DNA from 3 places in the Pectobacterium parvum genome. Region 3 is predicted to be linked to each of the others. Evidence: riboswitches for the same ligand, from Rfam matches in the RefSeq annotation. Region 3 holds a riboswitch; each other region holds the start of a gene.
The links. A riboswitch is a leader RNA that binds a small molecule or an ion and turns the genes downstream of it on or off. The one in region 3 is predicted to bind thiamine pyrophosphate.
Positions count from the first base shown of each region.

Region 1: another riboswitch for thiamine pyrophosphate. It lies ahead of thiM (hydroxyethylthiazole kinase); the one in region 3 lies ahead of thiB (thiamine ABC transporter substrate binding subunit).
Region 2: another riboswitch for thiamine pyrophosphate. It lies ahead of thiC (phosphomethylpyrimidine synthase ThiC); the one in region 3 lies ahead of thiB (thiamine ABC transporter substrate binding subunit).

Region 1 is NZ_CP087392.1:3,324,547-3,327,810, reverse strand. Features, by position in the region: gene LOZ86_RS14940 (DUF4062 domain-containing protein) at 1-221, opposite strand, end outside; gene LOZ86_RS14935 (hypothetical protein) at 269-535, opposite strand; TPP riboswitch at 1,132-1,228, shown strand; gene thiM (hydroxyethylthiazole kinase) at 1,266-2,060, shown strand; gene thiD (bifunctional hydroxymethylpyrimidine kinase/phosphomethylpyrimidine kinase) at 2,057-2,860, shown strand; gene psiE (phosphate-starvation-inducible protein PsiE) at 3,014-3,264, shown strand, end outside.
Region 2 is NZ_CP087392.1:457,720-460,983, forward strand. Features, by position in the region: gene thiC (phosphomethylpyrimidine synthase ThiC) at 1-1,632, opposite strand, end outside; TPP riboswitch at 1,791-1,944, opposite strand; gene LOZ86_RS02040 (Rsd/AlgQ family anti-sigma factor) at 2,067-2,528, opposite strand; gene nudC (NAD(+) diphosphatase) at 2,637-3,264, shown strand, end outside.
Region 3 is NZ_CP087392.1:4,049,530-4,052,793, forward strand. Features, by position in the region: gene sgrR (HTH-type transcriptional regulator SgrR) at 1-1,455, shown strand, start outside; TPP riboswitch at 1,493-1,589, shown strand; gene thiB (thiamine ABC transporter substrate binding subunit) at 1,673-2,653, shown strand; gene thiP (thiamine/thiamine pyrophosphate ABC transporter permease ThiP) at 2,629-3,264, shown strand, end outside.

The sequences.
Region 1 (3,264 bases), 720 kb from region 3:
TCTGCGACAGAGCCATAACGGCCACCAATGATCAGCAGATAGTAATCACAGTCATCAATTACTTTTTTTATGAATTCCCATTGACCTTCATCGATTGCTGGGAATAACTCCATTCCTGCTGGGATGCAATCCATTTCTATTAGCGTCTGTATAACGTGTTTCCGTTCCTCTTCCAAATCCGTAAACGTTGAACTTACGAAAACCTGGTAACGTTTATCCATTTCTATCCCTTAAAAGAGGAAGGGGCATGAAGCCCCTTCATTCAACATTAACCCGCGTGGCGGTAGGAATCACGCATACCATCACGATAGCCTTCAGCAAATGCTGCTTGTGGGCTTTTATGGCGTACAGTGCCCGCTTGGCTATCAGGTAAAACATGCAAATTTACCCAGACTTGTTCCGTTCGAGATAAGCCTGATTGGTAGCCTTGATCGTAGGCGCAGCCACAACATTTATGCCGCCCCTCACCACCTTGGTCATCTGGCAGGTTAATGAAAGCCGTATTGTATCGATGAGACTTATTACAGATTGTCATGTGTAGCTCCTTATGAGCACTAATTGGTATTTACATGACCATCCAAGCTCGGCACAATCAAACCGTAGAAATGAAAGTGAGGCTAACAAACGTTATGAGTCTGCAAACTCATGGTGGTCATGCTTCATAAGCCGGATTCACAATTTATGAATCCGGTTTTTTTATGCCTGTCATTAACGCGATATCTATATGTAGTGTATTAATTTCATTAAAATACTACATGCTGGGTATTTTAGTTGAGATTCTTTTGAGTGCAAAGCTTGATTTTGAGGTTGAATTTAGATTTCGACAGGTTAAGAAACGCGCAACCCTTGTCTGAGAAGGCTTACAGAAATGTCAATAACGCGCAAAAAAAATGAAAATTTGATCGAATGTAGATTTCTTTTACGGAAAAATATAACTCGCTGAATTTTTAGAGCGCCTGTAGTGATATCTGGTTTGGGAAGCTTGAAAACTAGAACCTCGTTTAGCCCACTGACTGCGGGTCATCGCAATACTTCTGGCACACAAGCGGGATTGGATGTCCATTTACAATACCTCCCACTGGCATTATCCTGATCGAAGATTAATAAAACATTAATCGCAACATTTTGATTTTAAATGACTCGGGGTGCCCTTCTTTGTGAAGGCTGAGAAATACCCGTACCACCTGATCTGGATAATGCCAGCGTAGGGAAGTCACGGTATGCCCCACCGGTTGCCGCCTTCTTCCACGCCGGTTGGGAGACTTATGAACACGCGACCCGCCGACTTTTCTGCCGCTCAGGCAGCAACATCACTCACTCAATTCCGTTCTGCTTCGCCGCTGGTGCACTGTCTGACCAATGATGTGGTGCAATCTTTTACTGCTAATGTGCTGCTGGCGCTGAATGCGTCGCCTGCAATGGTGGTCGATCCCGAAGAAGCCGCGCAGTTCAGCGCGGTGGCCGATGCGCTGCTGATTAATGTCGGGACGCTGGAGCGCACGCGAACTGAGGCGATGCGGGCGGCGGTAAACAGCGCACATCAGGCGGGTACGCCGTGGGTGCTCGATCCGGTTGCAGTTGGTGGGTTGACCTTTCGGAGTGAATTTTGTCGGGAATTGCTGGCGTGGAAGCCGACGGCGATTCGCGGCAATGCATCTGAAATCATGGCATTGGCGGGGTTAGCTGCACAGGGGCGTGGCGTGGATAGCGCCGATGATTCGCTGGCGGCGCTCCCTGCTGCGCGCGAACTGGCGCGGCAAGTGGGGACGATGGTTGCAGTGACCGGCGTGGTGGATTATGTCACGGACGGCGAGCGAGATATCGCGGTAGCTGGCGGCGATAGCATGATGACGCGCGTGGTCGGGACGGGCTGTGCGCTGTCGGCGGTCGTCGCGGGTTTCTGCTCTTTGGAGGGGGATCGCTTATCGCATGTAGCGGCAGCGTGCTATGTCATGGCGTTAGCAGGGCAGCAGGCGGCTTCGGTGGCGCAGGGGACGGGGAGTTTTATACCCAACTTCCTCGATAGACTTTATACCCTGCGCGCGGAGGATCTGGCATGAAGCGTATCAATGCGTTGACGATTGCGGGCACCGATCCGAGCGGCGGTGCGGGTATTCAGGCGGATTTAAAAGCCTTTTCTGCGCTGGGGGCTTACGGCACCTCGGTCATTACCGCGCTGGTGGCGCAAAACACATGCGGCGTGCAGTCCATCTACCGGATTGAACCGGATTTTGTCGCGGCACAGCTGGATTCCGTGCTGAGCGATGTGCGTATCGACAGCGCCAAGATTGGGATGCTGGCGCAGACCGATATCGTTGAAACCGTTGCCGAACGCCTGCGTCATTACGCGGTGCCTTTCGTGGTGCTGGACACCGTGATGCTGGCGAAAAGCGGTGATCCGCTGCTCGCGCCGGAGGCGGTGGAATCGATCCGTCGTGAGCTGCTGCCGCGGGTGTCCCTGATTACGCCCAATCTGCCGGAGGCCGCCGCGTTGCTGAATACGTCGCCTGCCGCCAACGAGCGGGAAATGCGTGAGCAGGGGGAAGCACTGCTGGCGATGGGCTGTCAGGCGGTGCTGATGAAAGGCGGCCATCTTAGTGAAGCGGAAAGCCCAGACTGGCTGTTCAGCCGGCAGGCCGAGCCACTGCGTCTTAGTTCCCCACGCGTGAATACGCGCCATACGCACGGCACCGGCTGCACGCTGTCTGCTGCGCTGGCGGCACTGCGACCACGTCACGATAGCTGGGGCGAGACGGTCAAGGCAGCGAAGGATTATTTACAGCAGGCATTACAGCAGGCGGACACGCTTGAAGTCGGGCACGGCATCGGCCCCGTTCATCACTTCCATCGCTGGTGGTAACACCATAAGTAAATTGACTTGTACTTTGCGTGACATATTTGTCAGTAATTTCAAACTAAATTAAGCGTGCTCGGCATAGACAGCACGCGGTTCGTCCGGTTACTTTGCTGTGAATTATTGGCGTTAATGTGAAATAGGGTGTGGGGATAACATATGGCAGGTTCTGCTCGCAGTGCGATGGCTGCCAAGGCGCTTCAGACGATACTCAATATCGGCCTGCTGGTGCTGGCGATCATTCTGGTGATTTTTTTAGTCAAGGAAACGTTCCATCTGGCGAAAGTGCTGCTGATCTCCAGCGAGAAAGATTCCTCCTATCAGCTGATAGAAGGCATTGTGATCTATTTCCTGTATTTTGAGTTCATTGCGCTGATCGTGAAGTATTTCCAGTCCGGCTATCACTTCCC
Region 2 (3,264 bases), 1.1 Mb from region 3:
GCCGGGGTGGCCTTTCGCCAGATCGGCGGCGTGGGCGGCGATCTTATAGGTAATCAGCCCCTGTTTGACGTCTTCTTTGTTCGGCAAGCCAAGATGTTCCTTCGGCGTCACGTAGCAGAGCATCGCGCAGCCGAACCAGCCGATCATGGCAGCCCCGATGCCGGAGGTGAAGTGATCGTAACCCGGTGCGATATCAGTGGTGAGTGGGCCGAGCGTATAGAACGGCGCTTCGTGGCAGTGCTCCAGTTCTTCGGTCATGTTGCGGCGGATCATCTGCATCGGAACGTGGCCGGGGCCTTCGATCATCACCTGAACGTCGTATTCCCAGGCAATCTTGGTCAGCTCGCCCAGCGTATGCAGCTCGGCAAACTGGGCTTCGTCGTTGGCATCCTGAATGGAGCCCGGACGTAAGCCGTCCCCCAGCGACAGCGCGACGTCGTAAGCGGCACAAATTTCACAGATTTCACGGAAGTGCTCGTACAGGAAGCTCTCTTTGTGATGCGACAGGCACCACTTCGCCATAATGGAACCGCCGCGTGAGACGATGCCAGTCAGGCGTTTGGCGGTCATCGGGACGTAGCGCAGCAGCACGCCGGCGTGGATGGTGAAATAGTCCACGCCCTGTTCCGCCTGCTCCAGCAGCGTATCGCGGAACATTTCCCAGTTCAGGTTTTCCGCCACGCCGTTCACTTTCTCCAGCGCCTGATAAATCGGTACTGTCCCGATTGGCACGGGGCTGTTGCGCAGAATCCACTCACGGGTTTCGTGAATATAGCGACCAGTGGAGAGATCCATCACCGTATCCGCGCCCCAGCGGGTAGACCAGACCAGCTTTTCTACCTCTTCTTCGATGGAGGAGGTCACGGCGGAGTTACCGATATTGGCGTTAACCTTCACCAGAAAATTACGACCGATAATCATCGGTTCCGATTCTGGGTGGTTAATGTTGGAAGGAATAATGGCACGGCCGACTGCCACTTCCTGACGAACGAATTCCGGCGTGATGTTTTCTGGCAGGAGAGCACCGAAACTTTGCCCTGGATGCTGCTGGCGCAGCACATCGCCGCGAATGCGCTCGCGTCCCATATTTTCGCGAATGGCGATAAATTCCATTTCGGGGGTAATCACGCCCTGTCGCGCATAGTGAAGTTGAGTAACGCGTTTGCCCGCTTTAGCACGTAAAGGTCGTGGCAAGTGCTCGAAGCGCAGATGATCCAGACCGGCATCCGCCAGACGCTGTTGGGTGAAATCGGAGCTGACGCCAGATAGCGCTTCGGTGTCGTGACGTTCTGCAATCCAGCTGGCGCGCAGCTTCGCTAACCCAATGCGGACATCGGGTTGCGCGGCGGGATCGCCATAAGGCCCTGACGTATCGTAAACCGGGATTGGCTCATTGGGTTCGTATTGGGGATTGTTTTTACTGCCGCCGAGTAGCGTCGGGCTAAGCTGAATCTCCCGCATCGGTACGTGGATGTCATCACGCGAGCCCGCAAGGTAAATGCGTTTGGAATTGGGAAAGGCGGTTCCCTGTAAGGTTTCAATAAACTGCTGGGCGGCGGCACGCTGTTCACGGCGACCCGATTTGGATGCTGTGGATAGCTCTGGTTTTACAGATAATGGTTCTGTAGACAATGGGTTTACAGATAACGGTTCTTTAGACAAGGGTTCTGTAGACATAGCAAGTTCCTGTAAGACGTAAAGGGAAGATTGCTTGTCTGGAGCCGGAGGGAGTAATAATGATATTGAGTGTCAGAGCAGGTAGGTGGGAATACACAGCCTTGGGCTCAATGAGGTGCATTACTCTTGTTCCCTTCGCAGGTATTAACCCGATCAGGTTCCGCGGATCCCGAATTAACGGTCTCAGCCTGTGCGCTCATAAGTTTCGTAAAACGATTGATTTCGTAAAACAAAACATGAGCACGCTAGGCACTCCGACAAGATATGCCCGTCTCTTAAACGGGCCAATAAAACCCCTACACTGTATGTCGGCAAAACGCGGATGTCAAAGCGTGCCGCTTTTGCCTGTGCAGCGTGTGATGATTTACTTAAATAGCGTCAAAGAACCACTATTTGTCGTAAATCTGCTGGATCATGTTGTCTTCTAACGTAAAACGCTCTTCCAATGCTTCGCCGACGTGAGAGAGTGCCTGCTGGAATTCGAGGCAGTTATCATGGTCGATGGCTGCCGCCAGATGGCTATCGTAAAACGTCATGATTTGCTGCGTGTTATTTTGCAGGGCGAGGTCGAGCTGGGTGGAAAGCGCTAATACTTGTTCGCTGTGGGCCGATGCTTCATGCAGCATTTTTTCGTATAAATGAAAGTGGCCGGTAGAAAGATAGTCCACCAGATTCTGGCAAAAATTATCCAATGCCTCTTCATCCAGAAGAGAAAGCGTTTCCTTGTTCGGCTTGATGCCAACCAGATGATAGTAAGCCACCAGAAGCCGCTTACGCGCTTGTAGCCATTGGTCGATTAACGCATTATTGCTACCAACGTATTCAGTTAGACTTTGTAGCTGGTTTAGCATTGTTGACTCCGTGAACGGTAAGAAATAACTGAAATCCCAGTTATAAAACTTATGTAATCACTCTGAATGTAAAATGCCAGTGAAGTGGCAGTGGAGCAATAAAAAGATATGGAACAGACGCTAAAAGGTGACGAAACCGGCTGGTGGGTGGTTAGCGATGCGGTACAAATCTGGCTCCCTCAGGGAGAATTGCCGCGCGGAACGGCTACGGCGTGGTCGTTGCAGGGGAAAACGGCTCGTCAAATCGGTGAATGGCAAGGGCTGCCTGTCTGGCTGGTCTGTCAGGGACGAGATTCCGATATGGCATCAGTTCGCCAGTTGCTCGATCAGGACGTCGGCTTATTCCAACTGGCGGGGCGAGGCGTACAGCTGGCTGAATTCTATCGCTCCCATCGTTTTTGCGGTTATTGCGGCCATGAAATGGTGCGGAGTAAAACCGAGCTGGCGTGCTTATGTCACCATTGCAAAGAGCGCTATTATCCGCAGATCGCGCCTTGCATCATCGTCGCGATTCGCCGTGGCGAGGAAATTTTGCTGGCACAGCACAATCGACATCGCGGAAACATGTACACCGTGCTGGCCGGATTTGTCGAAGTGGGCGAAACGCTGGAGCAGACGGTCGTGCGTGAGGTGATGGAAGAAAGCCAAATTCAGATAAAAAACCTGCGCTATGTGAGCTCGCAGCCTTGGCCATTCCCCCATTCACTGATGATGGCGTTTATGGCCGACTATGCGG
Region 3 (3,264 bases):
TTTGTTTATACCGGATTGGCGCTACAGCAACAGCGTGCCGAAGATTTGCTGGAACAGGATCGCATTGAACAACTGGTGCAGTTGGTGGGTGACAAGGAGGCGGTGCGCCAGATGCTACTTGCCCACCTTGGGCGGAGCTTCCGGCAGGGGAAACACATTCTGCGCATCCTCTATTACCGTCCTTTACGCAATTTACTGCCCGGCTCGGCGCTACGGCGTTCAGAGATGCACATTGCCCGGCAAATTTTCAGCGGACTCACCAATATAAATGAGGAAAATGGGGAAATTGAACCCGATCTGGCTCATCACTGGCAGATGATCTCCCCCCTGCATTGGCGCTTCTATCTGCGCCCAGCCATCCGCTTTCATCATGGGCGCGAGCTCACAATGGATGACATCACCACATCACTCTCTCGTCTTATTCCGCTTCCACTCTTTTCTCATATTGAAGCCGTAACGTCGCCGATGCCATTCGTGATCGATATCCAGCTAAACAGCCCAGATAAATGGCTACCGTGGCTATTAGGCAGCGTGCACGCCATGATTTTGCCGCAAGAGTGGAAAACGCTACCGGATTTTGCCCAACACCCGATTGGCACCGGCCCTTACGCCGTGGTGCGTAATAACAGCAATCAACTGAAGATCCACGCCTTCGATGATTATTTTGGCTATCGGGCGTTGATTGATGAGGTCAATATCTGGGTCCTGCCGGACGAACCGGAGGAAATGCCGGTGTCCATCCAGCTCCAGTCTGACAATTCTCGTCACGAACAGTTAGAAAGCCGGATGGAAGAAGGCGGCTATTTCCTGCTGTTCGACAAGCGTTCGCCGTTAGCATCACGACCGGAAGCGCAGCAGTGGCTCAGACAGGTATTTAACCCGATTTCGCTACTCAACCACGCCAATACCAGCAACCAGCGTGACTGGTCACCGGCCTACAGCCTGCTGCCGCGCTGGCACCATCACCATCCCGATGTGCCGCAATCCCTTCCAAAAGGGCTGACTGAAGTCACACTCACGTTCTATCAGGCGCATCCTGAATACCGGATATTAAGCGAGATTATGCGCACGCTACTGGCGCAGCACGGCGTCACGTTGCATATCCAGACGGTCAGCTACGAAGACTGGTATCAAGGCAATGCCGAAAGCGATATCTGGTTTAGCAGCGTGAATTGTTATTTGCCGCTCGAATTCTCCCTGTTCGCGATGCTCTACGAACTCCCACTGGTGCAGCACTGTCTGGATGACGATCTGCATGCGGACGCGCAGCAGTGGCGCAATCACTCACTGCCGATGGCGGAATGGTGTGAAAAACTGATCGATAGCGGCCAACTGTATCCGCTGTTGCACCACTGGCTGCAACTTCAAGGGCAGCGCAGTATGCGCGGCGTCAGGATGAATATGTTGGGCTGGTTTGATTTTAAATCCGCCTGGTTTGCACCGCCGGAACGCTGAGAGCCTTTCGCCGCCCGACTTAACCCTTTACAATGTGCCGTTCTCAACGGGGTGCGGAAAATTTTTCGCTGAGAAGATACCCGTCGAACCTGATCCGGTTAATACCGGCGAAGGGATTTGAGAGTGCGGCTTATTGCTGCCTCAAAGTCCTTTGCCACCCTATGATTCTCAGGAGTGCAAAGTGTTAAATCAATTACTACACCGTTCAGCCACCGCGCTGAAAATCAGCCTGCCTTGCCTGTTACTACTCTCTGCTTCGGCCTTCGCCAAGCCTGCGCTTACCGTTTATACCTACGATTCGTTCGCTTCCGAATGGGGTCCGGGCCCTATCATCAAGACCGCATTTGAAAAAGAGTGCGAGTGCGAACTGAATTTCGTCGCACTGGAAGACGGTGCCTCGCTGCTAAACCGTCTGCGTATGGAAGGCAAAAACAGCAAAGCGGACATCATTCTGGGACTGGACAACAACCTGTTGCAGGCAGCAGAACAAACCGGCCTGTTTGCGCCACACAATTTGGACACCCGCGCCGTCACGGTGCCGGGCGGCTGGAACAATAAGACGTTCGTTCCTTATGACTACGGCTATTTCGCGTTTGTGTATAACAAAAATACGCTGAAGAACCCGCCGAAAAGCCTGCATGAGCTGGTGGACAGCAACGAACCGTGGAAAGTGATCTATCAGGATCCACGCACCAGCACGCCGGGACTCGGTCTGCTGCTGTGGATGCAGAAAGTGTATGGCGACGATGCGCCGCAAGCCTGGCAGAAGCTGGCGAAAAAAACCGTTACCGTCACCAAAGGTTGGAGCGAAGCCTACGGTCTGTTCCTGAAAGGGGAAGCGGATCTGGTGCTGAGCTACACCACGTCGCCAGCCTATCACATCATTGAAGAGAAGAAAGACAACTACGCAGCAGCGACCTTCAGCGAAGGGCACTATCTGCAAATTGAAGTCGCCGGGCAGCTGGCGTCCAGCAAAAATCCCGAGCTGGCAAAACGCTTTATGCAGTTCATCCTGAGCCCAACCTTCCAACAGGCTATTCCTACCACGAACTGGATGTATCCGGCGGTTAAAACTGATCTGCCAGCAGGCTTCGCGACGCTCGCGGTGCCGGAAAAAGCCATGCAGTTCAGCGCGCAAGAAGTCGCTGACCAAAGGACACAGTGGATTCAGGCATGGCAACGCGCCGTCAGCCACTGATCGGCGGACGTCTGTGGCCAGGGTTACTGGCCACAACGCTGTTAATTTCCGTTGCCGCACTGGCTTTCGGTGCCCTGTGGCTACAGGCGCCAGAAAGCCAGTGGCGCACGCTATGGCATGACAGCTATCTCTGGCATGTCATCCGGTTTACCTTCTGGCAGGCCTTTCTCTCTGCGCTGTTTTCCACCGTTCCGGCGATCTTCCTTGCCAGAGCGCTGTATCGACGTCGCTTTCCCGGTTACCGCTGGCTGCTACGATTGTGCGCAATGACGCTGGTGCTGCCCGTGCTGGTCGCCGTTTTTGGCCTGCTCAGCGTTTATGGTCGGCAAGGCTGGCTGGCCTCTGCGCTGGGCTGGTTTGACCTGAAATACACGTTTTCGCCCTCTGGGTTGCAGGGCATCCTGCTGGCGCACGTCTTCTTCAATCTGCCTCTGGCAACCCGATTGCTGTTGCAGTCGTTAGAAGGCATCGCCACCGAGCAGCGTCAGTTGGCGGCCAATCTGGGCATGAACAGCTGGCAGCATTTCCGCCTGCTGGAATGGCCCGCCCTGCGCCGACAGATTTTACCCACGGGCGCGCTGATTTTTATGCTCTGCTTCGCCAGCTTTGCC